One region of the Pseudomonas sp. LBUM1670 genome, then DNA from elsewhere that is predicted to be linked to it. Evidence: predicted binding sites of a transcription regulator. Region 1 holds the regulator's gene; each other region holds the start of a gene.
What was found. Region 1 encodes sigma-54, which starts transcription at its own class of promoters, with help from an activator protein. Its sites were predicted from a motif close to ANTGGCATNNANNTTGCTNT; they were not measured.
Positions count from the first base shown of each region.

Region 2: a site for sigma-54 is predicted at 9,011-9,030, ahead of ACA073_RS08525 (circularly permuted type 2 ATP-grasp protein). Genes of this name have one in related genera too.
Region 3: a site for sigma-54 is predicted at 5,886-5,905, ahead of glnK (P-II family nitrogen regulator). Genes of this name have one in related genera too.

Region 1 covers NZ_CP166783.1:937,833-948,543, forward strand. The annotation lists gene tldD (metalloprotease TldD) at 1-588, shown strand, start outside; gene yjgA (ribosome biogenesis factor YjgA) at 637-1,161, opposite strand; gene pmbA (metalloprotease PmbA) at 1,270-2,616, shown strand; gene ACA073_RS04200 (HPr family phosphocarrier protein) at 2,891-3,163, opposite strand; gene rapZ (RNase adapter RapZ) at 3,179-4,036, opposite strand; gene ptsN (PTS IIA-like nitrogen regulatory protein PtsN) at 4,039-4,503, opposite strand; gene hpf (ribosome hibernation-promoting factor, HPF/YfiA family) at 4,516-4,824, opposite strand; gene ACA073_RS04220 (RNA polymerase factor sigma-54) at 4,899-6,392, opposite strand; gene lptB (LPS export ABC transporter ATP-binding protein) at 6,577-7,302, opposite strand; gene lptA (lipopolysaccharide transport periplasmic protein LptA) at 7,302-7,850, opposite strand; gene lptC (LPS export ABC transporter periplasmic protein LptC) at 7,837-8,409, opposite strand; gene ACA073_RS04240 (KdsC family phosphatase) at 8,417-8,941, opposite strand; gene ACA073_RS04245 (KpsF/GutQ family sugar-phosphate isomerase) at 8,941-9,915, opposite strand; gene ACA073_RS04250 (ATP-binding cassette domain-containing protein) at 10,191-10,711, shown strand, end outside.
Region 2 covers NZ_CP166783.1:1,848,958-1,859,668, reverse strand. The annotation lists gene ACA073_RS08555 (amidotransferase) at 1-693, opposite strand, end outside; gene ACA073_RS08550 (3-hydroxyacyl-CoA dehydrogenase NAD-binding domain-containing protein) at 789-2,933, opposite strand; gene ACA073_RS08545 (acetyl-CoA C-acetyltransferase) at 2,972-4,177, opposite strand; gene ACA073_RS08540 (c-type cytochrome) at 4,858-5,679, shown strand; gene ACA073_RS08535 (transglutaminase family protein) at 5,801-6,610, opposite strand; gene ACA073_RS08530 (alpha-E domain-containing protein) at 6,607-7,557, opposite strand; gene ACA073_RS08525 (circularly permuted type 2 ATP-grasp protein) at 7,569-8,978, opposite strand; gene ACA073_RS08520 (ribonuclease E inhibitor RraB) at 9,521-9,862, opposite strand; gene ACA073_RS08515 (hypothetical protein) at 10,080-10,313, opposite strand; gene speE (polyamine aminopropyltransferase) at 10,530-10,711, opposite strand, start outside.
Region 3 covers NZ_CP166783.1:5,587,647-5,598,357, forward strand. The annotation lists gene dapF (diaminopimelate epimerase) at 1-360, shown strand, start outside; gene ACA073_RS25620 (DUF484 family protein) at 374-1,099, shown strand; gene xerC (tyrosine recombinase XerC) at 1,102-2,001, shown strand; gene ACA073_RS25630 (HAD family hydrolase) at 1,998-2,702, shown strand; gene sutA (dormancy-specific transcriptional regulator SutA) at 2,905-3,228, opposite strand; gene ACA073_RS25640 (secondary thiamine-phosphate synthase enzyme YjbQ) at 3,330-3,755, opposite strand; gene ACA073_RS25645 (ammonium transporter) at 3,969-5,306, opposite strand; gene glnK (P-II family nitrogen regulator) at 5,342-5,680, opposite strand; gene ACA073_RS25655 (accessory factor UbiK family protein) at 6,098-6,358, shown strand; gene ACA073_RS25660 (BRO-N domain-containing protein) at 6,800-7,321, shown strand; partial or broken gene ACA073_RS25665 (aldose 1-epimerase family protein) at 7,445-8,410, opposite strand; gene ACA073_RS25670 (methyl-accepting chemotaxis protein) at 8,648-10,624, opposite strand.

The DNA.
Region 1 (10,711 bases):
ATGGTTGCGTCCAAGCTCTGCACCATCGTCGATGACGGCACGCTGGCCGGTCGCCGTGGCTCGTTGAGCGTCGATGACGAAGGCACGCCGACCGAGTGCACCACGCTGATCGAAAACGGCGTACTCAAAGGCTACATGCAGGACAAGCTCAATGCGCGCCTGATGGGCGTGGCCCGCACCGGTAACGGTCGCCGCGAATCCTACGCGCACCTGCCGATGCCGCGCATGACCAATACCTACATGCTGGCGGGCGAAAGCGATCCGGCGGAAATCATTGCGTCGGTGAAACGCGGCATCTACTGCGCCAACCTTGGCGGCGGTCAGGTGGATATCACCAGTGGCAAGTTCGTGTTCTCCACCAGCGAGGCGTACCTGATCGAAGACGGCAAGATTACGGCGCCGGTCAAAGGCGCGACATTGATCGGCAACGGGCCGGAGGCGATGAGCAAGGTGTCGATGGTCGGTAATGACCTGGCGCTGGACAGCGGCGTGGGCACGTGCGGCAAGGATGGGCAGTCGGTGCCGGTGGGTGTCGGCCAGCCAACGCTGAAAATCGATGCGATCACTGTGGGTGGCACAGGATCTTGATGGATGGAGCTTCGGGTGAGTTGCGAGGCAACTCACCCGATACGAGGTTTAACGCAGACCGCGTTGAGTCTCGTCCAGCTCACGGATGTACTTGAAGATTTTACGGCTCGATGCCGGTGGCTTGTTGGTCGCCAGTTCGTGCTGGGCCTGACGGATCAGGGAGCGCAATTGCTGACGATCAGCCTCCGGGTAGTCGAGTACGAACTTCTCCAGGACTGCATCGTCGCCCGCGATCAAGCGATCGCGCCAGCGTTCCAGGCCATGGAAACGTTCGTTGTACTGCCGGGTGGAGGCATCGAGTTGATCGAGCAAAGTCAGAATGGCGTCAGTGTCCTGATCGCGCATCAGTTTGCCGATGAACATAAGGTGCCGTTTACGCGCGATATTCGCGGTGTGCTTGGGCGCATCGCCCAGAGCCCGGCGCAGAGCGTCGGTCAAAGGCAGTTTTGCCAGCAAGTCAGGCTTGAGCGTTGTAAGGCGTTCGCCGAGGTCAACCAGAGCATGCAGCTCGCGTTTAACCTGGGATTTGCTTTTTTCTCCCGTATCGAGGGAGTCGTCGTAAGAATCAACCATGGTGGCCGTCCGCAAAGAAACGCCGCCATGATAACCAGTCGGGGGCCGCTTGTCCGGCCCGGTCGCTCGAAGGCCTTTACCGAAAGCAGAATTTGAGTGGAGAACAGCATGAGTGCAGTTGAAAGCGTCGGCCCACAAGCGTTGCCGGCACTGCAAGAACAAGTCGAGCAGATCATCGCTGAAGCCAAGCGTCAGGGGGCCAGTGCCTGTGAAGTGGCGGTGTCCCTGGAGCAGGGCCTGTCCACATCGGTGCGTCAGCGCGAAGTCGAAACCGTCGAATTCAACCGCGATCAGGGTTTCGGCATCACTCTGTACGTTGGCCAGCGCAAGGGCTCGGCCAGCACCTCGGCCAGCGGCCCTGAAGCGATTCGTGAAACTGTCGCTGCGGCACTGGCCATCGCTAAACACACCTCCGAAGACGAAGCCGCAGGCCTGGCCGATGCTGCGCTGATGGCCAAGGATCTGCAGGATTTCGACCTGTTCCACGAATGGGACATCACGCCGGAGCAAGCTATCGAGATGGCCTTGAGCTGTGAGGCGGCCGCGTTTGCCACCGACAGCCGGATCAAGAACGCCGATGGCACAACACTCAGCACCCACCAGGGCTGCCGCGTTTACGGCAACAGCCACGGTTTTATTGGCGGTTACTCCTCGACTCGTCACAGCTTGAGCTGCGTGATGATCGCCGAGGCCGACGGCCAGATGCAGCGCGATTACTGGTACGACGTGAACCGGCAGGGCAATTTGCTGACTGATCCGGTGACCATTGGCCAGCGTGCCGCGCAGCGTGCAGCGAGCCGTCTGGGCGCACGTCCGGTGCCGACCTGTGAAGTGCCGGTATTGTTTTCCGCTGAACTGGCCGGTGGCTTGTTCGGCAGTTTCCTTTCGGCGATTTCCGGCGGCAGTCTGTATCGCAAATCGTCGTTCCTGGAAGGCACCCTTGGGCAGAAGTTGTTCCCGGAATGGTTGACCATCGATGAGCGTCCGCACTTGATGCGTGCCATGGGCAGTTCGGCGTTCGATGGTGATGGCCTCGCGACCTACGCCAAACCGTTCGTCGAAAAAGGCGAATTGGTCTCGTACATTCTTGGCACGTACTCCGGCCGTAAACTCGGCATGCCGAGCACCGCCAATGCCGGCGGCGTGCACAACTTGTTCGTTACCCATGGCGAGGAAGATCAAGCCGCTTTGCTGCGCCGCATGGGCCGGGGCTTGCTGGTCACCGAGCTGATGGGCCAGGGCCTGAACATGGTCACCGGCGATTACTCTCGCGGTGCGGCGGGTTATTGGGTCGAGAACGGCGAGATTCAGTTCGCGGTCCAGGAAGTCACCATCGCCGGCAACATGCGCGACATGTTCAAGCAGATCGTTGCGGTGGGTAATGACCTGGAATTGCGCAGCAACATTCGCACCGGCTCGGTGTTGATCGAGCGGATGACGGTGGCGGGTAGCTAAACCCCGGCCGTTACACAAAAAGGCGCGCCACCCATTGGGTGGCGCGCCTTTTTTTATGCGCGTTGCACAGAGCCAATGTGGGAGCGGGCTTGCTCGCGAAGGCGGCGTGTCAGTCAACGGAGATGTTGAATGTGATGGCCTCTTCGCGAGCAAGTCCGCTCCCACAGGAGGTGGGTGTGCACTTTATGGGGGGGGTTGGTACTCATTACCATGATCGGGTTTTGTTTGATGATGGTGATGGATACGGCGTTGGCCTGAAAAAAGATCGCAGCCTTTATTCGCCTTCGTCGAAGAAGTTGTTGATCAACGCCACCAGCGCGTCCATCGCTTCCTGTTCCTGCTCGCCTTCCGTACTCAGATGGATCTTGGTGCCCTTGCCGGCCGCGAGCATCATCATGGCCATGATGCTTTTACCGTCGACCATGGACTGAGGCGTGCGCCCGGCTCTGATCTGGCAGGGGAACTGACCGGCCACACCGACGAATTTTGCGGAAGCGCGGGCATGCAGGCCCAGCTTGTTGATGATTTCGATTTCCAGAGCAGGCATCGCGATGTGAATCCTTTAGCTGAGGTCGCGGTGGCGGACCTGGACGTTCTTCAGTGATTTTTGCAGGATCTGGCCCAGACGTTCGGTCAGGTAGACGGAGCGGTGATGCCCGCCGGTGCAGCCAATGGCAATGGTGACATAAGCACGGTTGCTGGCGGCAAAGCGGGGCAGCCATTTGAGCAGGTACGTGGAAATGTCCTGGAACATCTCTTCGACGTCCGGCTGGGCCGCCAGGTACTCGGCAACCGGTTGATCAAGCCCGGACTGATCGCGTAGCTCCGGCTTCCAATAGGGGTTCGGCAGGCAACGCACGTCGAACACCAGATCGGCGTCCACCGGCATGCCCCGCTTGAATCCGAAAGACTCCACCAGAAACGCGGTGCCCGGTTCCGGCTGGTTCAGCAGACGCAGCTTGATGGTATCGCGCAACTGATACAGGTTCAGATTGGTGGTGTTGACCTTGAGATCGGCGAGGTCGGCAATCGGCCCGAGCAGGTTGGTTTCGTCGTTGATCGCCTCGGCCAGCGAGCGATTGGCGCTGCTCAGCGGATGACGACGGCGGGTTTCCGAAAAACGCTTGAGCAAGGTTTCTTCATCGGCATCCAGGTACAGGACATCGCACTGGATATGCCGGCTGCGCACTTCTGCAAGCAGTTCCGGAAAACGGGTCAGGTGACTCGGCAAGTTGCGCGCGTCGATGGAGACGGCAACCAGCGGCTGCGCCAGCTCAGTGTGAATCAACGCACGTTCGGCCAGTTCCGGCAGCAACCCGGCGGGCAGGTTGTCGATGCAGTAATAGCCGTTGTCCTCGAGAACATCGAGCGCGGTACTTTTACCTGAGCCGGAACGGCCACTGACGATGATCAAGCGCATGATTAATGCCCGTTTTGCTCGTCCAGGACAACCTGATACAAGGCTTCATTGCTCGGGGCGCTACGCAGGCGATCACGGACTTCCTTGCGATCAAGCATGCTGGCGATCTGGCGGAGTAATTCAAGGTGCGCATCGGTAGCGGCTTCCGGGACCAGCAGAACGAAGAGCAGGTCAACCGGGGCACCGTCGATGGCGTCAAAATCGATGGGGGCATCCAGGTGCATCAAGGCACTGATGGGCGAGGTGCAACCTTTCAGCCGGCAGTGGGGGATAGCGATGCCGTTACCAAAACCGGTCGAGCCGAGTTTTTCACGGGCAATCAAAGCCTCGAAGACATCTTGCATCTCCAGAGCCGGCACTTCGCGGGCGATCAGATTGGCAATTTGCTCGAGGGCTTTCTTTTTGCTGCCGCCCGGCACGTTCACGAGGGAACGGCCGGGGGTCAGGATGCTTTCAAGTCGGATCATGGGTTGGGAGTGTTAACGACCGGTCGCGCCCTGGAGGAGGCTTTGGGTCTTTTCCTTATGCTTTTTGAGTTGTTTATCCAGCTTGTCGGTCAGCGCGTCGATCGCCGCGTACATATCGGTATGTTCCGCGTTTGCGACCACTTCATTGCCGGGAATATGCAGCGTGGCTTCGATTTTCTGCTTCAGCTTTTCGACCGTCATCGTGACCTGCACGTTGGTGATCTTGTCGAAATGCCTCTCCAATCGTTCGAGTTTTTCGCCGATGTAGGTGCGAAGAGGTTCGGTCACTTCCAGTTGGTGTCCACTGATGTTGACTTGCATACAGCTTCTCCTTCGTTGCCAGTGCATAAAGCGGTAGATCAGATGATCTACCACTGGAACGCTGTGGCGTGGCTCTACATCAACCGTTTGCGTTCGCTCGAAGGCGCGATCCCGAGGGATTCGCGGTACTTGGCGACGGTGCGGCGAGCCACCTGAATGCCTTGTGCCTCCAGTAAACCAGCGATCTTGCTGTCACTCAACGGCTTTTTCTGATTTTCCGCGGCAACCAGTTTTTTGATGATCGCGCGGATCGCCGTAGACGAGCATTCGCCGCCTTCGGAGGTGCTGACGTGGCTGGAGAAAAAGTATTTCAACTCATATATGCCGCGAGGGGTATGCATGAATTTTTGCGTGGTTACCCGGGAAATCGTTGATTCGTGCATGCCCACCGCTTCGGCGATGTCATGCAGGACCAGGGGTTTCATGGCTTCGTCGCCGTACTCCAGAAAACCGCGCTGATGCTCGACGATCTGGGTGGCAACTTTCATCAGGGTTTCGTTACGGCTTTGCAGGCTCTTGATGAACCAGCGGGCTTCTTGCAACTGATTGCGCATGAAGGTGTTGTCGGCGCTGGTGTCGGCGCGGCGCACGAAACCGGCATATTGGGCGTTGACCCGCAGCCGCGGTACCGATTCCTGATTCAGCTCTACCAGCCAGCGCTCGTTATCCTTGCGCACGATCACGTCGGGAACGACGTATTCGGCTTCACTGGACTCGATCTGCGAGCCCGGACGTGGGTTGAGGGTTTGTACCAGTTCAATGACCTGGCGCAGTTCATCTTCCTTGAGCTTCATCCGGCGCATCAGCTGGCTGTAGTCGCGGCTGCCGAGCAAGTCGATGTAATCGGTGACCAGGCGTTTGGCCTCGGCCAGCCAAGGTGTCTTGGCAGGGAGCTGACGCAATTGCAGCAGCAGGCATTCACCCAGGTTGCGGGCGCCGATGCCGGCCGGTTCGAATTGCTGGATGCGATGGAGGACGGCTTCGATCTCGTCCAGTTCGATGTCGAGTTCCGGATCGAAGGCTTCGAGGATTTCCTCAAGGGTTTCGTCCAGGTAGCCCTGATTGTTGATGCAGTCGATCAGGGTCACGGCGATCAGGCGATCGGTGTCGGACATCGGCGCCAGGTTCAGTTGCCACAACAGATGGCTTTGCAGGCTTTCGCCGGCCGATGTGCGGGTGGTGAAATCCCACTCGTCGTCATCGTTGCTCGGCAAGCTGCTGGCGCTGGTCTGGTAGACGTCTTCCCATGCGGTGTCGACGGGCAGTTCGTTGGGAATGCGCTCGTTCCAGTCGCCCTCATCGAGGTTGTCCACCGTCGGGGCGGTTTCCTGGTAGGAGGGTTCAGACACATCGGCATTGGGTTGCTGTTCGGCTTTGTCGGCCAAGGGGTCGGCGTTATCGAAGTCGTCGCCTTCTTCCTGGCGTTCGAGCATCGGATTGGACTCCAGGGCTTCCTGGATTTCCTGTTGCAGGTCCAGGGTCGACAATTGGAGCAGGCGGATGGCCTGTTGCAGCTGCGGTGTCATCGTCAGCTGCTGGCCCATTCTCAAGACTAGCGATGGTTTCATGGCAGGGGCTTAACACCTTATTCGCCGGCGCACGTGCGCCATCCACTACAGGGCGCCGGAGCGCCAAACATAAGCAAATTATATGCCTGAAACCACAACGTTTGCCTAGAGCGCCGTAACAATAAAAAACTGTTGATTTTTTATCGAGACTAGCACTCGGGCGACTTGCCAGACACCTCAGCGCTTACAGGCGGAACTCATGGCCCAGATAGACTTCTTTCACGAGGTCGTTGGCCAGGATGGTGGCCGAGTCACCTTCGGCGATCAGTTGACCATCGTTGACGATGTAGGCGGTTTCGCAGATATCCAGGGTTTCACGGACGTTGTGGTCAGTGATCAGCACGCCAATGCCCTTGGCTTTGAGGTGGTAGATGATCTGCTTGATGTCGCCCACCGAAATCGGGTCCACGCCGGCGAAAGGTTCGTCGAGGAGGATAAATTTCGGGTTGGTCGCCAGTGCCCGGGCGATTTCCACGCGGCGGCGTTCACCGCCGGACAGGCTCATGCCGAGGTTGTCGCGGATGTGGCTGATGTGGAATTCCTGCAGCAGGCTTTCCAGCTCTTTGCGACGATCGGCCTTGTCGAGTTCCTTGCGGGTCTCGAGGATCGCCATGATGTTGTCGGCGACCGAGAGTTTGCGAAAGATCGACGCTTCTTGCGGAAGATAGCCGATACCGGCCTTCGCACGACCGTGCATCGGCTGGTGGCTGACGTCCAGATCATCGATCAGGACGCGGCCCTGATCGGCCTGGACCAGGCCGACGATCATGTAGAAGCAGGTGGTCTTGCCGGCGCCGTTAGGACCAAGCAGGCCGACGATCTGACCGCTGTCGATGGACAAGCTGACGTCGCGCACGACCTGACGGCTCTTGTAGCTCTTGGCCAGATGCTGAGCTTTCAGAGTTGCCATTACTGGGCCTTTTGCTCGTCGGTTTTCTTTTTCGGCTGGATCACCATGTCGATGCGCGGACGCGACTCGGTAACCTTGGAGCCCGTTGCGCGACCGGCGCTGGCGAGCTTTTTGTTGGTGTCGTAGACGATCTTCTCGCCTTGGGTGACGTTACCGTCCTTATCGACAACTTTGGCGCGATCGATCAGCACGACGCGGTCTTGCGACGCGTGGTACTGGATGGTGACGCCCCAGCCCTGAACCGGCTTGGTGTCGCCCGCCGTTTGCAGTTGTTCGAAATAGGCGAGATTGCCCACCGAAGTCACCACGTCGATATCGCCGGTTTGAGTGCGGGTCATGGTCACAGTATTGCCGGTGACCTTCATCGAACCCTGGGTGATGATCACGTCACCTTTATAAGTGGCAATGCCATTCTTGTCGTCCAGTTGGGCGTCGTCGGCCTGGATGCGGATAGGCTGCTGTTGATCGTCCGGCAGAGCCCAGGCGCTCACGCTTCCCAGTGCTGCGCCCAGACCGAGCAAAATAGGGAGAGTTTTAACGAGCCTCATACTGTCCTCTTACGTTCGATAGCAGGTGTATCCTGCTTTCTTTCAAATACGCTTTCATTCCCTTGCCAGTCGATACACCGCCAGCGCCGTCGATTCTAACGGGTTGCTCGGTCTGCGCATATTGCTGTTGCGGGAACACGGTCATGCGGGTGGTGGTAATCAGGGTCTTGCGGTTTTTCTCGTCGAAACGGGTGATGCGCACCGAGTCGATCAGTTCGACCTGGGTGCCGTCCGGGTTGACTTCGCCGTGTTCGCTCTGAACGTGCCAGGGAAACTCGGTGCCGCGGAACAGATTCAGGTCCGGATTGGTCAGCAGCGTCACTTCGGTCGCTTTCAGGTGTTCGACCTTGTCGGACGTCATTTCGTACTGCAGCTTGCCGTCCGGCAGGTACTGAACGCTGTGGGCGTTGAGTGCGTAATAGTCGATCGCGTTTTCATCGACCTTTGCCACCGGCTGGTCGAGGAAGCGTTCCGGGCTGATGTTCCAGTAGCCGACCGCAGCAAAAATCGCTGTAATGCAGCCGAACATCAGGATGTTGCGAAATTTCTTGCTCAGCATAGTTGGCTCACAGGTACGCAGCGTTGGCCGCATCGAGGCGGCCCTGGGCGCGCAGGATCAATTCGCAGAATTCGCGGGCGGCACCCTCGCCACCACGGGCCTGGGTGATGCCATGGGCGTGTTCACGCACGAAGCTGGCGGCATTGGCCACTGCCATGCCCAGGCCGACGCGGCGGATCACCGGCAGGTCTGGCAGGTCGTCACCGAGGTAGGCGACTTGTTCGTAGCTTAGGTTGAGTTGGGCGAGCAGTTCGTCCAGCACCACCAGTTTATCTTCGCGACCCTGATACAGGTGGGGAATGCCGAGGTTCTTCGCCCGTCGTTCGACCACCGGGGTCTTGCGGCCGCTGATGATAGCGGTCTGTACGCCGGCCGCCATCAACATCTTGATGCCTTGGCCGTCGAGCGTGCTGAAGGTCTTGAATTCGCTGCCGTCTTCAAGGAAGTACAGGCGCCCGTCGGTCAGGACGCCGTCGACGTCGAATACCGCCAGTTTGATCTGTTTGCCGCGTTGCAGCAGGTCCGTGCTCATTACATTACTCCTGCGCGCAGCAAATCGTGCATGTTCAAGGCGCCGACCGGACGGTCTTCGCTGTCGACCACGACCAGCGCGTTGATTTTATGGTCTTCCATGATTTTAAGGGCCTCGGCGGCGAGCATTTCGGCGCGAGCGGTCTTGCCGTGGGCGGTCATGACCTGGTCGATCGTGGCGCTGTGAATATCGATGCTGCGATCCAGGGTGCGGCGCAAATCGCCGTCGGTGAAGATCCCGGCGAGTTTGCCATCGGCTTCCAGAATAACGGTCATGCCCAGGCCCTTGCGGGTCATCTCCATCAGCGCGTCCTTGAGCAGTGTCCCGCGCTGGACTTGCGGCAGCTCCTGCCCGGCGTGCATGACGTTTTCCACTTTCAACAGCAGGCGTCGGCCCAGCGCGCCACCGGGGTGGGAAAAAGCGAAGTCTTCAGCGGTAAAGCCGCGGGCTTCGAGCAACGCAACGGCCAAGGCATCGCCCATGACCAGGGCGGCGGTGGTCGACGATGTCGGTGCCAGGTTCAGCGGGCAGGCTTCGTGTTCGACATGCACGTTGAGATTGACCTCGGCAGCCTTGGCCAGCGGTGAGTCGGGGTTGCCGGTCACGCTGATCAATTTGATGCCCAGACGTTTGATCAACGGCAGCAGGGTGACGATTTCATTGGTGGAACCGGAGTTCGACAAGGCCAGGATGATGTCGTCGCGGGTAATCATGCCCATGTCGCCGTGGCTGGCTTCGGCCGGGTGCACGAAGAAAGCCGTGGTGCCGGTGCTGGCCAGGGTGGCGGCAATCTTGTTGCCGATATGCCCCGATTTGCCCATGCCGACCACGACCACGCGGCCTTTGCTGGCCAGAATCATCTCGCAAGCGCGTACGAAATCTGCGTCGATATGGGGCAGCAAGCCTTGTACGGCTTCCAGTTCGAGGCGGATGGTGCGTTGTGCTGATTGAATCAGGTCGCTGGATTGGCTCATGTCAGAAATCGTATAGCCTGATGAAAAGGCGGCGATTATAGCGGTAATGATCAAAACCCTCACGCAAGTTCGTCGCGCTTTGAAATTCCCTGTTACCGAATCCCTCTAAATTAAGCCTTTTGCCGCTCAAGTTGCTGAACATGGCCCGGCTTGGCCCTTGGGCGCTTGGCCTTTGCAATGGTATAGTTCGCCGCCAGTTCGGCCTGCCCGGGAGGTATGTGCTTTCGTCAGAGAGAAACGCGTCCGAGTGAGAGGCTGCATCGCAAGGAGTTTAGATGAGTGCCGATAACGCCTACGCGGTCGAGCTGAAGGGACTGACCTTCAAGCGCGGTGCGCGCAGCATTTTCAATAACGTCGATATCCGTATTCCGCGCGGCAAGGTCACCGGTATCATGGGGCCTTCCGGGTGTGGCAAGACCACACTGTTGCGTTTGATGGGCGCCCAATTGCGTCCGACCAAGGGTGAAGTCTGGGTCAACGGTCAGAACCTGCCGAAACTGTCGCGCAGTGATTTGTTCGATGCGCGTAAACACATGGGTGTGCTGTTTCAGAGCGGCGCACTGTTTACCGATCTCGACGTGTTCGAGAACGTCGCCTTTCCGCTACGCGTTCATACCGAGCTTCCGGAAGAAATGATCCGGGACATTGTGCTGCTCAAATTACAGGCCGTGGGCCTGCGTGGCGCCATCGACCTGATGCCTGACGAGCTGTCCGGCGGCATGAAGCGCCGTGTCGCGCTGGCCCGGGCGATTGCCCTCGATCCGCAGATCCTCATGTATGACGAACCCTTCGTCGG
Region 2 (10,711 bases), 910 kb from region 1:
CCGCATCATCCACTCCGCAACGGTGGTGCCGTGATGCTCATGCTCAAGGCTCGCCATGCCTTTCGAGTAAATCTGCTCGCCCAGCGCTTCCTGACGAATATCCAGCAACGCCCGCGAGTAATCGTGAATGAATTCCGGATGCCCCTGGAAGCACAGCACCTGATCGTTGATGTGGTACGCGGCAAACGGACAGAATTCGCTGGAGGCGATGACCGTGGCGTTTTCCGGTAGCGATGTCACCTGGTCCTGATGACTGATCAACAATGTCAGCTCTTCGCGCAACGGGCTCATCCACGGCGCCTTGGCCGCCAGTTTGTAGCTGTGCGTGCCGACGCCCCAGCCTTGGGTCGCGCGTTCGCTCTTGCCGCCCAGCAGCAATGCCAGCAACTGATGGCCGAAGCACACGCCCAGCAGTTTGTCGCCGCGCTCGTAGCGGGTCAGCAGATAAGCTCGGAGGGTTTCGATCCAGGGGTCGGTGCCGAAGGAGTCGGCCTTGCTGCCGGTGACGAGATAGGCGTCAAAGGCCTCATCATCGCTCGGGTATTCGCCCTGCATCACGTTGTAGACGGAGAACTCGGCGGCGATGGGCTGCTGCGAAAACAGACGCTGGAACATCTGCCCGTAACCCTGATATTGATCGACCAGTTCCGGACGCAGGATGTCGGTTTCCAGAATGCAGATGCGTAACGACATAAAAAATACCTGACACGTGATGGGAATAATGCACACCTCAGAGCCTGCCTCGAAACACGGTGACAAGGCAAGCCCCGAAGTGCGTCATCGGTCCCTTAAAACGCCTCCCCTCTGGCGGCTTTTTGCAGCAGCAATGGCGGTGGTGCGAACCGTTCCCCGTACTGTTCGGCAAGGTATTGCGCGCGGGCGACGAAGTCTTTCACGCCGTACTGATTGATGAATTGCAGCGCACCGCCGGTCCAGGCCGCAAAACCGATACCGAAGATCGACCCGACGTTGGCATCCGCCGTCGAGATCAGCACGCCCTCCTCCACGCAGCGCACGGTTTCGAGGGCTTGCACGAACAGCAGGCGATCACGCACATCCTTTGGCGAAATCTGCCCGTCGGCTTTCTCGAAGCGGCTTTTCAGCTCCGGCCACAAATGCTTCTGGCCACCGACCGGGTACTCGTAGAAACCACCTCCAGCGGCTTTGCCCGGACGCTTGTACTCGTTGAGCAGCAAGTCAATCACGGCAAACGCGGGGTGCTCAATCAGCGGTTTCCCTTCCGCTTGCAGGTCTTTGGCGGTTTGCTGGCGGATATGGCTCATGAGACTGAGGGAAACTTCGTCAGAGATCGCCAGAGGCCCGATCGGCATGCCGGCCTTGCGCGCTTCAGTCTCGATCATCGCTGCGCTGACGCCTTCGCCGAGCATGGCAATGCCTTCGTTGGTGAAGGTGCCAAACACCCGTGAGGTGAAGAAGCCGCGGCTGTCGTTGACCACAATCGGAGTTTTCTTGATTTGCAGTACGAAATCGAAACCACGGGCCAGGGTTTCGTCGCTGGTGTGGGCGCCTTTGATGATTTCCACCAAGGGCATTTTTTCCACGGGGCTGAAGAAATGCAGGCCGATGTATTTGCTCTGATCCGGTACGGCGGCGGCGAGTCCAGTGATGGGCAAGGTCGAGGTGTTGGAAGCGATCACCGCGTCCGGGCCGACGACTTTTTGTGCGGCGGAAGAGACTTTGGCTTTCAGTTCGCGGTCTTCGAACACGGCTTCGATGATCAGGTCGCAACCGGCCAGATCAGCGTCATTTTCAGTGGTTTTAATTCGCGCCAGCACCGCATCGCGCTGCTCGGCGCTGAACTGGCCGCGAGCAACTTTCTTGTCCAGTAACGTCGCCGAATGCGCCTTACCCTTCTCCGCTGCCGCGAGGTTGATGTCCTTGAGCACCACTTCGATGCCCGCCAATGCGCTGACAAAAGCGATCCCCGCGCCCATCATCCCGGCGCCCAAAACACCCACGCGCTGCGTCACGTAAGGTGCAAACCCTTGAGGCCGCGAGCCGCCCGCATTGATCTCGTTGAGCTGGAACCAGAAGGTGCCGATCAGGTTTTTCGAGATCTGGCCGGTGGTCAGCTCGGTGAAGTAACGGGTTTCGATCAGGTGCGCCGTGTCGAAATCGACCTGTGCACCTTCAACCGCGGCGCAGAGGATTTTCTCCGGCGCGGGCATGCAGCCCTGGGTTTTAGTGCGCAGGATCGACGGCGCTATCGCCAGCATTTGCGCGACTTTTGGATTCGATGGCGTACCGCCCGGAATCTGATAGCCCTTCACGTCCCAACGCTGCACAGGTGCTGGATTGGCGATGACCCAGGCCCGCGCCTTGGTCAGGAGTTCATCACTATTCGCTGCCAGCTCATCAATCAGACCCGCCTGCAACGCTTGCTGCGGGCGGACCTTCTTGCCTTCAAGCAGATACGGCAAGGCTTTTTCCAGACCGAGCATGCGCACCATGCGCACCACTCCGCCGCCGCCCGGCAACAGGCCGAGGGTGACTTCCGGCAAGCCGAGCTGCACCGATGAATTGTCCAGCGCCACGCGGTGATGGCATGCCAGGCAGATTTCCCAGCCTCCACCCAGTGCGGCCCCGTTAATCGCGGCGACCACAGGTTTTCCGAGGGTTTCCAAAGTGCGCAATTGGCCCTTCAGCGTCAGCACCATGTCGTAGAACGCTTTGGCCTCAGGCTTGCCAACCTTGATCAGTTCATTCAGGTCGCCACCGGCGAAGAACGTTTTCTTGGCCGAGGTGATGATGACGCCGGCGATGCTTTCTTTTTCAGCAACCAAACGGGCAACGCAGCCAGCCATGGCCTCACGGTAGACCGCGTTCATGGTGTTGGCGCTCTGGCCCGGCATGTCGATGGTCAGGACGACGATCTGGTCCTGCCCTTTTTCGTAACGAATGGCTTCAGTCATGCTCTTTTCCTTAGAATCAGTTTCCTGGAAATCGGGGCTCAGAGGCGTTCGATGATGGTGGCAATGCCCATGCCGCCGCCGACACACAGCGTCGCCAGGCCATAGCGCAGGCGCCGGGTTTCCAGCTCATCGAGCAGCGTGCCGAGGATCGCGCAACCGGTGGCGCCCAGCGGGTGGCCCATGGCGATGGAGCCGCCATTGACGTTGACCTTGTCCGGGTCGATGGACATGTCCTTGATGAATTTCAGCACGACAGAGGCAAACGCCTCGTTGACCTCGAACAGGTCGATGTCTTCGACGCGCAACCCGGCCTTGGCCAGCGCCTTGCGCGTGGCCGGCGCCGGGCCGGTGAGCATGATGGTCGGGTCGGTGCTGGTGACCGCCGAGGCGACAATCCGCGCCCGGGGCTGCAAGCCCAGCGCACGACCCTTCGCCTCGGAGCCGATCAACATCAGCGCGGCGCCATCAACGATCCCGGAGCTGTTGCCCGGTGTGTGCACATGGTTGATTCGCTCGACATGGCTGTAGACCCGCAACGCCGTGGCGTCGAAGCCCATCTGCCCCATCATCTCGAAGCTCGGTTTGAGCTTGCCCAGGCCTTCCAGGGTGGAATCGGCGCGAATGAACTCATCGTGATCGAGCAGGAGGATGCCGTTCTGGTCCTGCACCGGCACCAGCGATTTTATGAACGAACCATCGGCACGGGCTCGTGCGGCTTTTTGCTGAGAATGCAGCGCGTAGGCATCGACGTCCTGACGGCTGAAACCTTCAAGGGTGGCGATCAGGTCGGCGCCCACGCCTTGCGGTGTGAAATGGCTGTGCAGATTGGTTTCCGGGTCCAGCGCCCACGCGCCGCCGTCGCTGCCCATCGGCACCCGGGACATCGACTCGACACCGCCGACCACCACCAGCTCTTCGAAGCCGGAGCGCACTTTCATCGCCCCGAGGTTCACCGCCTCCAGACCCGACGCACAGAAACGGTTGATCTGCACCCCCGCGACGCTGACGTCCCAGTCGGCCACTTGTGTCGCGGTTTTGGCGATGTCGGCGCCTTGATCGCCGACCGGCGTCACGCAGCCAAGCACCACGTCATCCACCTGGCTGGTGTCCAGCGAGGTGCGCTGCTGCAGCGCCCTGAGCAACCCGGCCACCAGGTTCACCGGTTTGACGCTGTGCAAGGCGCCATCGGCCTTGCCTTTGCCACGGGGCGTGCGTAACGCGTCGAAAATCAAAGCTTGGGTCATGACGTCCTCGAACCTGAAGGTGGGTCGCATCAAAAGATCGCAGCCTGCGGCAGCTCCTACGAGGGAACCCGTCAAGATGCAGGAGCTGCCGCAGGCTGCGATCTTTTGATCTTTAGTGAGCCACTACCTTATGCCGAGTCGCCGCCGATTCAATGACCGCAATGCTCACGGACGTTGACGGACACGCTCAGACGGACGGTAGTGGGCTACCGGATTAACCGTTTCAGGACACCGAGCTGTCTAGCAAAAGGGCGGCAAAGAAGCTGGCAATAGGCCTCATGTCTTATTTAAAGCAATAAGTGCGCACGCCATACGAAAGGGATCTAAGCCGCGAGTGACGCGGGCCCTAAGGTGAACATATGCGAAGTTGTCGTCGGGTTTTGCCGAGGCGCTCGTACTACAGGAAGTGCAACGCGCTGCCGTCATGGAGATATGCAGGCAGGCATCGGTAATAACAAAAAGGCGGTCAAGCCATGTTCAAGCATTCGAAAGTACGTCAAGCCGGGCTCATTCTTTTCGCCACTACTCTGTTGTTGATTTTGCCGAACCTGACGAAGGTGATCGGCTGAGTCTGTTATTAAAAATACGGCGCCAGGATTTTTTATCGCCTCATCAAAATTGTGACTGGCTCGCTACCCGGGCGAGCGTGGGTGTGCCAACCTTTGCGGCACTTCCACGACATGGACGGCGCTCATTTGAAAACGCTCATTCTGTTCGGGGCCTTGCTGTTCGGCTCGCCCCTTTATGCCGCGCAGCTGAACCTGGAGCTGGGCGCGGACAGTCGCACCTGGCAGACAGAGGAGTTGCTCAAGCATCCTCAGTTACAGACCATCACGATTACCAACGACGTTTCCTATAAGCGGGACATGAGCTATCGCGCCGTGCCACTGGCGGCGTTGTTGGCCGGCATCAAGCCTGACGATCATCTGCAAGCTGTGGCGCTGGATGGTTTTGCCGCTGAACTGGCGGCTGCGCCGTTGCTCAATGCCAAGGGCGCGCGGGCGTGGCTGGCGGTTGAAGACCCGGCCAATCCGTGGCCGGCGCTGTCCGAAGGCAAGCCCGGTGCCGGGCCGTTTTATCTGGTCTGGACAGAACCGCAGGCGGGCAACATCAGCCCTGAACAATGGCCTTATCAAGTGGCAAGCATCAAACGCATGGCGCCGGTGGCCGAGCGCTTCCCTGCCCTGCTGCCTGATCCGGCGTTAAAGGCGGGCGATCCGGTGAATCTGGGATTTGCTCTGTTTCAAAAGAACTGCCTGGCGTGTCATCGACTCAATGGCGCCGGGGATGCGCAGTTCGGGCCGGATCTGAATATTCCGTTTAACCCGACCGAGTATTTTGGGGCGGACTTTTTGAAGAGGTATATCCGTGATCCGCAGAGTTTGCGGCAGTGGCCGCAGGCGAAGATGCCGGGGTTTTCTGCGCAAGTGTTACCCGACGGCGATCTGGAGAGGTTGGTGGGGTATTTGAAGCATATGGCCGGGCGCAAAGTTAAGCCGTGACAGCTATCCCATGTGGGAGCGGGCTTGCTCGCGAAAGCGATGTCTCAGCTACAAATATGCAGACCGAAAGACCGCTTTCGCGAGCAAGCCCGCTCCCACAAGGTTTGAGCGGTGCCTGCGATTACTGCTGCTGGACTGAGATCACAGGTATCGGCGTCGGCGACACCAACACCTTCGCATGCATCTGCTCACACCCGCCGCCGCGACGCATCCCGCGCACCGGACAGGCATCCAGGTAATCCAGGCCCACCGCCAGTTTCAAATGGCGTTCCGGCCTCGCCAGTTCATTGGTCACGTCAAAGCTGTACCACGCGTCATCCAGCCAGGCTTCCGCCCACGCGTGACTGGCCAGATGCTCGCAATTCTCGCTGTACAAATACCCCGACACATAACGCGACGGAATGCCCAGGCTGCGGGCGCAGGCGAGGAACGCGTGAGTGTGGTCCTGGCACACGCCCGAGCGCCCGGCGAAAGCCTGCGCCGCACTGGTGTCCACTTCAGTGGAACCCGGCGTGTAGGTTATGTGCTGGTTCAGGCCGTGCATCAAGTCAATCAACGCCGTGCGATCCCGACGCTTTTTGCACGCCTTCTCGGCGAACGTGCGCAGGGCTTCGTCGGCCTCGGTCAGGCGGGTGAAACGCAGGAAGGGCAACGCTGACTGGCTCTCGTGCTCGGCTTCGCGAAGTTCGTCGATGTCGACCTGGCCACGGGCGCCGATGATGATCGCTTCATGCGGCTCGTCCATGGTCAGCACGTGCAAGATGTTGCCGAACGGATCGAGTTGCGCACGCACCGGGCGCGGCAGGTCGAGTTGCCAGCTGAGTACGTGCTGGCGCTCGCTGTCGTGAGGGGTCAGTCGCAAGTACTGGATGCTCGCCCGCACCTGATCTTCGTAGTGATAGGTGGTCTCGTGGCTAATGGAAAGTCTCATGCAGCCTCCAGATAGGAACTGTGTATGGCGTTACCCAACTGGCGCACCAGCGGAATGAACTCGGTCAGCCAGGCGTGCAGGCCTTCGTCGAGAATTTCGGTGATGCCGGTGTAGCGCAGGCGCGCGTCCATCTCGGCGGCAAGGCGTTGCGCGGGGCGGCCGTTGGCGCCGGGCAGTTGGGCGAGGATCTGGTCGATTTCTTCGGTGCAGGCCCGTAGCGAACGTGGCACATCGGCACGCAACAGCAGCAGTTCTGCCACATGCCGGGCACCGGGAGCGTCGCGGTAGATTTCGGTGTAGGCCTCGAACGACGACAACGCCCTTAACAAAGCGCTCCACTGGTAATAGGCGTGGGCTGTGCCGTCGCTGACCGCTTCGGCCTGATCGCCGGCCATTTCGTAGCGGGCGTCGAGCAGGCGCAAGGTGTTGTCGGCCCTTTCGATAAACGTGCCCAGCCGAATGAAACGGAACGCATCGTTGCGCATGATGGTGCCGTAGGACGCGCCGCGAAACAGGTGCGAACGTTCCTTGATCCACTCGCAGAAACGGCTCATGCCGTAGCGACTCAAGCCCTGCTCGGCGATCCCGCGAATTTCCAGCCAGGTGGCGTTGATGTTTTCCCACATGTCGGCGGTGATTCGCCCACGCACCGCATGGGCGCTGGCCCGTGCGGCGCCGAGGCAGCTGTAGATGCTCGCCGGGTTGGCCGCGTCGAGGGCGAAAAAATGCAGCAACCGTTCGGCATGCAGCTCGCCGTGGCGCTCCAGATAATCGTCCAGGGTGCCGGTAATCAGCAGCGGCATGGCGAGTTCATGCAGACCGTCACCGCGTCCATCCTGTGGCATCAGCGACAGTGAATAACTGATGTCGAGCATCCGTGCGAGGTTTTCCGCCCGCTCCAGGTAACGCGACATCCAATACAAATCCGAGGCAGTTCTACTTAACATGGCAGGCTTCCTTAATCCTCAACCACCCAGGTGTCCTTGGTTCCGCCGCCCTGGGAGGAATTCACCACCAGGGAGCCTTCACGCAGGGCGACACGGGTCAAACCGCCGGGCACGACCCGGGTCTCGCGGCCAGACAATACAAACGGACGCAGGTCGATGTGGCGTGGAGCGATGCCGTTTTCGACAAAAGTCGGACAGGTCGACAGGGACAACGTCGGTTGCGCGATATACGCGTGGGGCTTGGCTTTGATGCGGGCGCGGAACGACTCGATTTCCGCCGCTGTCGCCGCCGGCCCCACCAGCATTCCGTAACCGCCGGAGCCTTGGGTTTCCTTGACCACCAGGTCTGGAAGATTGGCCAGCACGTGGGACAGTTCAGAAGGATTGCGACACTGGAACGTCGGCACGTTCTTCAGGATCGGTTCTTCATCGAGGTAGAAACGGATCATGTCCGTGACAAACGGATACACCGACTTGTCGTCCGCGACCCCGGTGCCGATGGCATTCGCCAGCACCACGTTGCCCGAGCGATAGGACGACAGCAGCCCCGGAACACCGAGCATCGAGTCCGGATTGAACGCCAGCGGATCGAGGAACGCATCGTCGAGACGGCGGTAGATCACGTCGACGGCTTTCGGCCCGTCTGTGGTGCGCATGAACACCTTGTCGTCACGCACGAACAGGTCCGCGCCTTCCACTAATTCGACGCCCATTTCCCGCGCCAGGAACGCATGCTCGAAAAATGCGCTGTTGAAGCGACCCGGCGTCAGCACCACCACGCTCGGGTTATCGATCGGGCTGGAGCTTTTCAGTGTGTCGAGCAGCAGGTTCGGATAGTGATCGATCGGCGCGATGCGCTGGGCCGAGAACAACTCGGGGAACAGGCGCATCATCATCTTGCGGTCTTCGAGCATGTAGCTCACGCCGCTCGGTGTACGCAAGTTGTCTTCGAGCACGTAATACGTGCCGTCACCATCACGCACCAGATCGACACCGGAGATGTGGGAATAGATATCCCGGTGCAGATTCAGCCCTTGCATCGCCAACTGGTACTGCTCGTTGGCCAGCACTTGTTCGGCCGGAATGATGCCGGCCTTGATAATGCGCTGCTCGTGATAGAGGTCGGCGAGGAACATGTTCAACGCCTTGACCCGCTGGATGCAGCCGCGTTCGACGATCCGCCATTCGCTGGCGGGGATGCTGCGCGGAATGGTGTCGAAGGGAATCAGGCGTTCTGTCCCCTGCTCGTCCCCGTAGAGCGTGAACGTAATCCCGGCCCGATGAAACAACAGATCGGCCTCGCGTCGCCGTTGTGCCAGAAGCTCTTCAGGCGTCTCGGCCAGCCAACGGGCAAACTCCCGGTAATGCGGGCGGACCTGGCCGCCGGCATCGTACATCTCATCAAAATAATTGCGGATCATGCCGTACTCCTTGTCACCCGGACTTACAGGCCTTCGCAAGGCCCGTGCCATCGGCATAAACGCTTTTAAATCAATCGGTTAGATATTCGTCGCGCGAGCACCGCACCATTCCTGTGCGGCAAATACCCCAACCTGATTGCCCCCGCTTCATTGCGAAGCAATGCTTTCGCTTATCACCAGCATAGCCAGAGTTGATTTCACTGCCCGGCGGACGATGCGGAAAATCGGCGCTTTCGCTGAAAAAGCTCACCGAACTTCCCATTTAGCCGCCTCACCAGGCGGCTTTTTTATGTTTTCGAATTTGTGGTCCGTGGCCTGCCCCCTCTGTAGGAGCGAGCTTGCTCGCGAAAAACGTCTGGATAACGGGTTCATCCGGACAGCCCGCGTTATCGTTAACGACCATCGCGAGCGAGCTCGCTCCTACAGGCGGATGCGTACACGCCTGATTTGAGCAACACGGTTCTTTTCGGTTTCAATCGGCGCAAACGAAAACGGCCAACCCGAAGGTCAGCCGTTAGTGGATATTGTCGCTGTTCATAGTGTTATGCGAGTAGCCCTCGTACCTCCTGCTTGACGCCCCATCCTTCGATAATGCCGCCCAAAGGCTCGACCACCGCCTCGAAGTCCTGCTCAAAGTCGCCGATGCCGTCATAGGTGGCGTACATCACTTTGCTCAGTTCCAGGGCCCACGCGCCGTCATCGCGCACGCTGATTTGTGCATTCAGGGATTCACCACAGTAATGACCTGCCGCCCTGCGTGCCCGCTCCTCGTCCGGGAAAATGGCGTAGAACTCGATGGGATGGAATCGTGAAAAGTCAAAACCGCCTTCTTTCATGCGGCGCAGCACCGAGCTGCTGATGTCTTCTTGATAGGCTGTGCTCATGAAACGTCCTCCTCAAACCGATGGATAGACTTTCCGTACTCCCGCCTCCCGCAACCGAATGGTGCGAGCGATGCGGCAACCAGGTTGCCGATGGGAAACAAGCATGTAGCTGACAAGACCAGACCTTAGCGATCCAATCGCTGATCTCGCTTGCAGAGTAGCCTCAAGTAAGCGCCGCTGCCAAGGCCTGGTGTTTCACGAGTGTGCCAGAGGTGTATCAGACGGGAGTAATGCCGAGGATTTGTATGCTGTTCTGGGTCTTGAGGTTTTTGACGGTAGCGTCAGCAGTTCGCCCTTCCAGATCGTTCAGATCCAGTTCGGCGGCAACGGGGAAAAGCCTCTCTTTGAGCAGTTTCGCGGCGTACTCGTTGTCCGGGCATTCGTCGCACTCAAAGACTTCGTCGACTGTTTCGCCATGATCATCCACGAAAGTGATCTTCCACTTTTGCATCAGTGCCTCCTCGAACAAACCCGCAAATGGGCTTACAACTATCTGGACTTTTGCCCGGACTGATCGTTCAAACGGATTACCGCACACAAGCATGAAAAACACAGGACCTTGTGGGAGCGGGCTTGCTCGCGAACGCGATGAATCAGTCAATGCACGTGTCGACTGATTCACCGCGTTCGCGAGCAAGCCCGCTCCCACAGGAGACTTTGCACAACCTTAATCGTTGCTTGGCTTGTTGATCGCCTGCAGGACGTATTGCGGCAAGGCAAACGCGCCAATGTGTATCTCAGGATTATAGTAGCGGGTGATGATGCCGCTGCCGGCGAAGCGCTGCTGCAGGGTCTCGCGGGACAGTTTGCGATAGGCGGTATTGGTCGCGCCCCAGGCAAATGTCATGG
Region 3 (10,711 bases), 1.1 Mb from region 1:
GGCAACCCCCACGCCGTGCTGCGGGTCAGCGACATCAACAACGCACCGGTGCATGAACTGGGGCCGAAAATCGAACATCACCCGCGCTTCCCCGCGCGGGTCAATGTCGGTTTTCTCCAGGTCATCGACCGGAACCGCGCGCAGTTGCGCGTCTGGGAACGTGGCGCCGGGGAAACCCAGGCCTGCGGCACCGGCGCCTGTGCTGCCGCAGTGGCCGCGATCAGCCAGGGGTGGATGGATTCGCCGCTATTGATCGACCTGCCCGGCGGGCGTCTGTCCATTGAATGGGCAGGCCCAGGCCAACCGGTATTGATGACCGGCCCGGCAGTCCGTGTTTACGAAGGACAAGTACGTCTTTGAGTGAGTCAAACCCATGACCGACAAGCCCCAGGTTCCCGCCCTACAGCCCGACGAATCCCCTTCCGAAAGCCTTGAGGCGGCGGCAATTGCCGCGTACCTGGAGGCTCATCCGGAATTCTTCGTCGAGCACGAAGATCTGCTTCCGGCGTTGCGCATCCCGCACCAGCGTGGCGACACCATTTCGCTGGTCGAGCGCCAGATGACCATCCTGCGCGACCGCAACATCGAGTTGCGTCATCGCCTCTCGCACTTGATGGACGTGGCCCGCGACAACGATCGTCTCTTCGACAAGACCCGCCGCCTGATTCTCGCCTTGATGGACGCCACCAGTCTGGAAGACGTGGTGATCAGCGTCGAAGACAGTCTGCGCCAGGACTTTCAGGTGCCTTTTGTCAGCCTGATCCTGCTGGGCGACAACCCGATGCCGGTCGGCCGCTGGGTGACCCACGCCGATGCGCAAACGGCCATTGGCGGTTTGCTCTCGGAAGACAAGAGCGTCAGCGGCAGCCTGCGCGAACATGAACTGGACTTCCTGTTCGGCGAAGAGCAGCGCAAGCAGATCGGCTCCACCGCCGTCGTCGCCATCAGTCATCAAGGCATCCACGGTGTGCTGGCCATCGCCAGCCGTGATCCGCAGCACTACAAAAGCTCGGTGGGTACGCTGTTCCTGAGCTACATCGCCGAAGTCATGGGCCGCGTGCTGCCACGGGTCAACAGCTCGCTGCGCTCGGTACGCTGATCGTGGAACGGCAACTGGACGCTTACTGCGAACACCTGCGCAGTGAGCGACAGGTGTCGCCCCACACGCTGTACGCCTATCGCCGCGACCTCGACAAAGTGCTGGGCTGGTGCGTCAAGCAGAACATTGACAGCTGGGCGGCGCTGGACATCCAGCGTCTGCGCAGCCTGATCGCTCGTTTGCATTCCCAGGGTCAATCGTCCCGCAGTCTGGCGCGGCTGCTCTCGGCCGTGCGCGGGCTCTATCATTATCTGAACCGCGAAGGCCTTTGCGACCACGATCCGGCAAACGGTCTGGCGCCGCCGAAAGGCGAACGAAGGCTGCCGAAAACCCTCGACACTGACCGCGCGCTGCAACTGCTTGAAGGTGCGGTGGAGGATGATTTCCTGGCGCGCAGGGATCAGGCGATTCTGGAGTTGTTCTACTCTTCGGGCTTGCGCCTGTCGGAGCTGACCGGGCTCAATCTCGATCAACTGGACCTGGCTGACGGCATGGTTCAGGTGCTCGGTAAAGGCAGCAAGACCCGGCTGTTGCCGGTAGGCAAAAAGGCTCGCGAAGCACTGGAGTTGTGGTTGCCGCTGCGGGCCATGACCAACCCGGCGGATGACGCGGTGTTTGTCAGCCAGCAAGGCCGACGCCTTGGCCCACGGGCGATTCAGGTGCGGGTCAAGGCCGCTGGTGAGCGCGAATTGGGACAAAACCTGCATCCGCACATGCTGCGACATTCCTTCGCCAGCCACTTGCTGGAATCTTCCCAAGACCTGCGAGCCGTGCAGGAATTACTCGGCCACTCGGACATCAAGACCACCCAGATCTACACCCATCTGGACTTCCAGCACCTGGCGACGGTCTACGACAGCGCCCATCCACGGGCCAAACGCATTAAGGGCGATGATTCATGACGATCCAATTGATCACCTTCGACCTCGACGACACCCTGTGGGACACCGCCCCGGTGATCGTCAGCGCCGAAGCCATACTGCGTGAATGGCTGACCGAACATGCGCCGAATCTGGGCGCGGTGCCGGTGGAGCATTTGTGGACGATTCGCGAGCGCATTCTGAGCAGTGAACCGGGTCTCAAACATCGCATCAGTGCGTTGCGCCGCCGGGTGCTGTTCCATGCGCTGGAAGAGGCCGGTTACGACCATGGTCAAGCGTCGGACCTGGCTGATCAGAGTTTTGAAGTGTTTCTGCATGCGCGGCATCAGCTTGAAGTATTCCCCGACGTGGAGCCCACGCTGGAGGTTCTGGCCAAGCACTACGCGCTGGGCGTGGTCACCAACGGCAACGCCGATGTGCGCCGGTTAGGGCTGGCGGACTACTTCAAATTTGCCTTGTGTGCCGAAGACATCGGCATCGCCAAACCGGATGCGCGACTGTTTCACGAAGCGTTGCAGCGTGGCGGGGCAACGGCCGAGACGGCGGTGCATATTGGCGATCATCCCGGCGATGACATTGCCGGGGCACAGCAGGCAGGGTTGCGGGCGATCTGGTTTAACCCGCAAGGCAAATTGTGGGAAGCGCAGAAGGCGCCGGATGCCGAGATTCGCAGCCTGACCGAGTTGCCGGCGTTGCTGGCCCTCTGGAACTCCCGGCACTGATCCTGTGCAGTACACCTATTCAATGTGGGAGTGGGCTTGCTCGCGAATGCGGTGTATCAGTCGATATCCATGTTGACTGACACACCGCATTCGCGAGCAAGCCCGCTCCCACAAGGGGTCACAGCAAGCCTTCGGATTGTGTTCCACCCATGAAAAAGCCCGCAGCGACGGCGGGCTTTTTCAACAAGCAAGAAGCAAGCGCTTAGATAGGCCGGCTGCCGTACTTGTTGTCAGGCTTCTTGGGAGGATCGGCGACCACATTGGCCTCCACTTCCTGCACCTTGCCGCCCTTGGCCAGGAACTCTTCCATGGCCTTGGCCAGGGCATCGCGTTCCTTGTTTTTTGCTTCGACGCTCGGCAGCTCATCGACCGATACCGCAGCCTTGGCCTTGCCTTTGGCGGTCGGAACGGGCGCTTCACCGCCGTCGTCTTCAACGACGTCGTCCGTCGATGCTTCCAGGCCTTCTTCGGTTTCTTCGTCGTCGCCTACTTCGAGGTCGTCGTTTTCCAGATCATCGTCGCTCATGTTCTACCTCATGACTTGCGAAAAGCAGATTAGTTATAGCCCAGCTTCGCCGTCTGTCGACAGCCGCCAGAAAAATTCAATAACCACTGGTGACCAGCGGTTCATGCCCCTTCACCGTGCACGGTGGCGAGGACTTTACGGGCACCGCCATGATCACGGTGCTCGCCCAGGTAAATGCCTTGCCAGGTCCCCAGCGCCAGTCGGCCTGCCGAAATCGGCAAACTGAGCTGACAGCCAAGCACGCTGGCCTTGAAGTGCGCCGGGAGGTCGTCCAGGCCTTCGTCGTTATGCTCATAGCCGTCTGTTCCTTGTGGGATCAGACGATTGAAAAATCGTTCGAAGTCGCGACGTACCGCCGGATCGGCGTTCTCGTTGATGGTCAACGACGCCGAGGTATGCTGTAGCCACAGATGCAACAGACCGACCCGACACGCCTTGAGTTCAGGCAGGCCAGCGAGTAACTCGTCCGTTACCAGATGAAAGCCCCGGGGCCTCGCCCGCAAGGTAATCAGAGTCTGTTGCCACATACAGTTCTCCGCACGTTCGGGGCGCATTCTAGCGCGCTCTGGGAAAAAACAAAGGCCCTAATATTCCTTCAATCATGTAAGCCATTGGCCGCAGAAAAACGCCCGTCGCAAACGGCACTAAACGTGTACGAAAAAACCTTTCAGCAGTTCCTTCACTGACAAATTCCAGACAAAAAAATGCCCGGCAAGCCGGGCACATTTTTATGCGTGTGTTTACAAGTTGTAGCCGCGTTCGTTGTGAAGTGCCAGATCGATGCCGACAGCCTCTTCTTCTTCGGTGATACGCAGGCCCATGACGACGTCCAGGACCTTGAGAATGATGAAGGTGACGATCGCGGTGTAGATCACCGTGAAGCCCACGCCTTTGCACTGAATCCAGACTTGTGCGCCGATGTCAGTGACGGTGCCGAAGCCACCCAGCGCCGGTGCAGCGAACACACCGGTCAGGATCGCGCCGAGGATACCGCCGATACCGTGCACACCGAAGGCGTCCAGGGAGTCGTCATAGCCGAGTTTGCGTTTCAGGGTAGTTGCGCAGAAGAAGCACACCACGCCCGCTGCCAGACCGATAGCCAGAGCGCCCATCGGGCCCACGGTGCCAGCGGCTGGGGTGATGGCAACCAGACCGGCGACCACACCCGAAGCGATACCCAGTGCACTTGGTTTGCCGTGGGTGATCCACTCGGCAAACATCCAGCCAAGTGCGGCAGCAGCGGTTGCGATCTGAGTCACGAGCATCGCCATACCGGCAGTGCCGTTGGCCGCTACGGCAGAACCGGCGTTGAAACCGAACCAGCCGACCCACAGCATCGCAGCGCCCATCAGGGTGTAACCGAGGTTGTGCGGTGCCATCGGGGTGGTCGGGAAACCTTTGCGCTTGCCCAGTACCAGGCAGGCAATCAGACCGGCCACACCGGCGTTGATGTGCACCACGGTGCCGCCGGCGAAGTCCAGCACGCCCCAGTCCCACAGCAGGCCGCCGTTACCGGACCAGACCATGTGCGCGATCGGCGCATAAACCAGAGTGAACCAGATGCCCATGAAGATCAGCATGGCGGAGAACTTCATCCGCTCGGCGAAGGCACCGACGATCAGCGCAGGAGTGATGATGGCGAAGGTCATCTGGAAGGTGACGAACACCGACTCAGGGAACAATGCCGCAGGCCCGGTCAGGCTGGCTGGCGTGATGCCGGCGAGGAACGCCTTGCCCAAGCCGCCAAAGAACGAGTTGAAGTTGACGACGCCCTGTTCCATGCCGGTGGTGTCGAACGCGATGCTGTAGCCATAAATGACCCACAGAATGCTGATCAGACCGGTAATGGCGAAGCACTGCATCATCACGGAAAGAATGTTTTTCGACCGAACCATGCCGCCGTAGAACAGCGCGAGGCCGGGAATGGTCATGAACAGCACGAGGACTGTCGAGGTCAGCATCCAGGCGGTATCGCCGGAATTGAGGACTGGGGCCGCCACCTCGTCTGCCGCCATAGCCAGGCTGGGCATTACGAGGGACAACAGGGCTCCTAGCCCTGCGATTTTACGCAGAGTCATATTGTTTTCTCCTGGGGCGTTGGGTTTGTGGCGGCTTAGATTGCGTCGGTATCGGTTTCGCCGGTACGGATGCGAATCGCCTGTTCCAGATTGACCACGAAGATTTTGCCGTCACCGATCTTGCCGGTGTTGGCAGCCTTGGTTATCGCCTCGATAACCCGGTCCAGATCCTTGTCGTCAATGGCGACATCGATCTTCACCTTAGGCAGGAAATCGACCACGTATTCCGCGCCGCGATACAGCTCGGTGTGACCCTTCTGCCGACCGAAGCCTTTGACTTCAGTAACGGTAATGCCCTGCACGCCGATCTCGGACAGCGATTCGCGCACGTCGTCCAACTTGAACGGCTTGATGATGGCAGTGACTAGCTTCATGAAAACTCTCTCCCGAATTGGTGGACTTGCCCCAGGAAAACAAACCCGGCTCAAGTCTAAGCGCAGTGCCTGGCTTTGTAACGCATCGTCGGCCTTACCTGCCCGTCCGACGCCGGCTAACCGCTCCGCACGAAACACTCCCCCGTCTCGCTTGGCGCACTGCATTCGTCACAGCGACTGCATCAGTGCATGGGTCATTAACGTCTAAGCAGAAAGCTTGCCATCTCACCAAAAACCTCTGATATCAAGCCCTTGCCGGTTACTACAGGCTACAGCTCGCAATTGCCTGATCCATTACGCACAACAACAGTGCGACGCCGTCCGTCCGCATGCGCGAAAAACGTGCATCCCTGCGGTCGGGATTGACTATAGACACTGCGTGATACACTGCCCGCAATTGTTTTCAGGACATTTCCCATGCTCGCACCCAAAGACTTCCTCGACGCCCTGACCGGCACCGCCTCCCGCCTCTTCAGCGGCGACACGCCATTGCCGAAAAGCGAAATCGAAAGCCAGTTCAAGGCGTTGTTGCAAAGCGGGTTCAGCAAACTGGATCTGGTGAGCCGGGAAGAATTTGATAGTCAGATGGTTGTGCTCGCCCGCACTCGTGCGCGGTTGGAGAGTCTCGAAGCGAAAGTCGCCGAGATGGAAGCAAAGCTCAGCCCACCAACCGAGTAACACGCAAAACTCACTGTAGTAACCCAATCCACTGTGGGAGCGAGCCTGCTCGCGATTGAAGGTCGGCACGACCTTCAGATTCACCTGTAGGAGCTGCCGCAGGCTGCGATCTTTTGATCTCATAGCCTGCAAATATCCCGGCAACGTCCTACAAAAATCACACCGCCGTCCGATTGCGTCGTCGAGTATCCGATCTCTAAGCTCATCCCTAGCTGAATGTCCAGCTCTGGGTTTGGCGACCCGGATAGCATCCAGACACATCGCGACCACGTTCGAACCAGGGAATTGCTCCCATCTCGAATTATGGCGGCTATGCGTGGGAGGCCTTCGGGTCTGCCGGTTGGGTGCGTTACCGGTTCGCCAACCCGCGCATGGCTGCCACCCTTTTCGTTTGGCGACGATCAGAGGCAGTTTTCTTCATCGCACCTCGAGAACTGCACCATGGACGACAACTATCTGATCCCACACGTCTTCACCCGCCACAAACTCCACCTCCACGCCCTCCTCCTCCAAAACCAACCCTGGTTCAGCGCCCGCGACCTAGGCCGACTCCTACGCCTCTACCTCGACGAACGCGCCGTCCGAAAACTCGACCCCGACCAACGCCAATCCGCACGAATGCTTATCCACGGCAGCATCGAAAACACACTGCTGATTAGCGAATCCGGCGTCTACGCATTACTGGTCTACCACTACTGCCCCGAATACCGAGGCCTGCGTGAGTGGCTGACTCACGAAGTCGTGCCGGCTCTCAGAGACGCCCAGCAACCGATCTCAGCCGAACGCCCGATTCTGAGCCTGCTGAACTGGCCGGAAATGTCGTTGAGTTTGCTGCACTGGAACAACCAGCCGTGGATTCGGCTGGAGGATGTACCACACGTTCTACCTGATCAGAATGAATCAAAACGTGCGGCCAATACGCCTTGGTGGAAACGAGCTTCGCGGATGCTGCAATCGTTTTAACACTCATTTTCACCGCCTATTGACTACGTTTGCCGAGCGACAGACGTAGTCCTTTTCCATAACCAAACCCAATTCCACCCGCTGTGCTTCTGACGTCCTTCTTTCATCTCAGTACGGTCCTATATCCGTGTTTTTCCACAGGGAAAAGACGGGCAGCGATTGAGTGTTGAAGCCCACCGAAACGCCCAGGCTACCCGCCTTGTTGTGCAGCACGGTCAGCGTGTCGCCTTTGGCGTCGGCATAGGGCACGACGTTGTATACCGTCTCGTCGTAATCCTTGGTCGGCCCTCGGTAAGTCTGCCAGTCCGGCAAATCTGCTTTGGCCTTGTCGTTGAACGGTGAAACCTGTTTCACCGGCGCAGCAAAACGGGCGCCCTGCTCCAGGAACGGCGTGCTGAAGTTACTGTGATACAGCGCCTGGTACTCCTTCGGATAATCGCCGTTGTTGGTCAGGGTGTCGTTAAGACTAAAGCTGACACTGCCAGGCTCGGTGACCAGTTCGGTCGCCACAGAGAAGTCGACCTTCTTGAACGCCTGCTCTTTCAACTCTCCGCGCAAACTGATGGCGTAAGGCGGCTTTTCGTCGATGTGCAAAGTGACTTTGCTTGCCGGGATATTCGCGGCGCGACCGTGCAGCGTCAGCAGTTCGCCGTTGTCCATGCCGGGATGGCCGACCCACTCGTAGCCGCAGCGGGTGACCAGCTCGTTGAAACCCTCCAGCCAACCCAATCCGCCGCGACCGTTGAGTTCGATGAAGGAAGGATTGACCACCTCCTTGACCGGGGAATCCCAACCCATGCGGACATCTCCTACAGACGCCTGTAGGACGTTCATCCCGCGAGTCGGCACCACCGAGAGTTTCATTGTGCCGTTATCGATGTCGACGATGCTGACGCCCTCCTGCCGACCACCGTGCAGTGTTCGCAGGGTCACAGAGAAGGGTTTGTCGGTTTTTACGCCGAGTTGCTGGCTGGTGATCTGCCAGTTTTGAGCGGCTTTGTCTGTGTCGAGCAGGACGTAATCCCAGGCCACGGCGTGGGAAGCAGCGGAGAGTGCACCGAGGGCAACGAAGAGTTTGAGCGGAGTCATGGCTGGAGCCTTTCTTGGAGTTGTGCCGTTTTTATAGGCTTGCTGAAACGATTCATCAAGCGTTAAAAAAGCAAAATACCTGGAAAGGTGACGCTACAGCTCGGTACCAACTCAGGAATGAGTGGGTCCCTTCGCGAGCAAGCCCGCTCCCACAGGTTCGGCGTCGTTCACACGATTGCGGATCGACGCTAACCCTGTGGGAGCGGGCTTGCTCGCGAAAGCTATTTCAAAGACGCCTCAACGAAACCGGTCAACCTCTTGGCGCAATTCCGCCGCCAGACTCTCCAGCTCTTTAGCGGTCACCGCAAGGTTCGACACCACTTCCCGCTGCTCGCTGTTGGCCAACGCAATACTTTGAAGATTGCTGCTGAGCAATGTCGCGGTGCTGCTCTGCTCCTGAGTCGCCGTGGTGATCGCCGCGAATTGCTCACCGGCAGAACGGCTTCGCTCGTCAATCCGCGCCAGTGCCAATGCGACGTTGGCGTTACGCGATAAGCCTTCCTGCATCAGCACATTGCCCTGCTCCATGGTGCTGATGGCGTTGCCGGTTTCCTGCTGGATGCTTTGAATCATCCCGGAAATCTCGTCGGTAGCCTGACGCGTACGCGAAGCCAAATTACGCACCTCATCAGCCACCACCGCAAAACCACGCCCCTGCTCACCGGCACGCGCCGCTTCAATGGCGGCGTTGAGCGCCAGCAGATTGGTCTGCTCGGCAATCGAAGTAATCACCCCGACAATGCCGCCGATTTCCTGGGAGCGTTGTCCGAGGGTGTTGATCACCGTGGCAGTGCTGTTCAGCGCACCAGCAATTTGCTCCAGGGACGAGGACGCTTCGTCCATCGATGTACGACCGATCCGGGTTTGCTGTGCGTTTTCCTGAGCCAGACGTTGAGTGCTGCCCATGTTGTCGGCAATGTTCAGCGAGGTGGCGCTGAATTGTTCCACGGCGCCGGCCATGCTGGTGATTTCCCCCGACTGCTGCTCCATGCCTTCATACGCGCCACCCGATAAACCAGACAACGCCTGGGCACGGCTGTTGACCTCTTGCGAAGCCTTGCGGATGTGTTCGACCATCGTCGACAGCGCCTGGCTCATCTGGTTGAAGGCGCGGGCCAACTGACCGATTTCGTCATTGCTCGACACGTTCAGGCGCACGCTCAGATCACCGGCGCCCAAGGCTTCGGCCTGACGCACCAGATCACCCAGCGGCGCGAGTTTGCTGCGCAGCAACCAGACAGCCGAGCCCACAGCGATCAACATCGCCAGCAGACTGCCAATCGCCAATTGAATGCCGACGCTCCAGGTCACCGCGCTGATTTCGTCTTGCGGCATGCTCGCCACGACCGACCATGGGCCGCCGTCGAAAGGCACGGCGACGCTATAAAAATCTTCGGATGTGTCGCTCCAGAAATCGCCCTTGCCCGGCGTTTTCGCCAGCGCGGCGATGGCCGGTACAGCTTTGTCCAGCGCTTGCACGCCGGCAATGGGCACCAACCATTTGCTTTGCTCGTCCAGCAGCGCCAAAGAACCGGTCTGGCCGATGCGGAAGCGTTTGAGGTTGGCAAACTGCGCGTTCTGCGCATCGGTGTAATCGAATCCTACGAACAGCACGGCAATCACCTTACCGCTGCTGTCGCGTACCGGGGTGTACTGCGTCATGTAGGAACGTTCGAACAGCAAGGCGCGACCGACGTAGCTCTGCCCCGCCATCAGGCGCGCATAGGCCGGATGGGCATGATCCAGCAACGTGCCGATGGCGCGGCTGCCGTCCTGTTTACTCAGGGACGTGCTGACCCGAATGAAGTCCTCGCCGTTGCGCACGAACACCGTCGCAACGCCTGCCGTCATTTGCTTGAACTCGTCCACTTCCTTGAAGTTGTTGTTCAGCACTTCACTGCCCAGGTGCAGGCCCGGAGTCTGCGCACCCGCCACGGCCACCGGTTCGTCCGGGTGCACGCTCAGACCTGCGCTGAAGCGCTTCTCGAAAAGGCCGGCCAGGCGCTGGGTGCTTTCACGCAACGTGCCGTGAAACGTACTCAACTGGTCGGCCAGCAATCGGGCTTCACTGGCCAGGTGCTCTTCGCGGGTCGCGAGGTTGGCCGTGTCCAGCGAGCGCAAGGCGAACAGGGTGCTGCCACTGATGACAATCGCCAGAATAACGGCGAGCGCAAGTCCAAGCTGTGAGGCGATCCGTGCACGAGGTTGAGACATGACAGCTCCTGGCCGAGTGACCGGATCTTTCTTGATCGGCTGTTCGGCAAAATTTCTAACAATGGGAATTGCGTCGAACCCCCACGA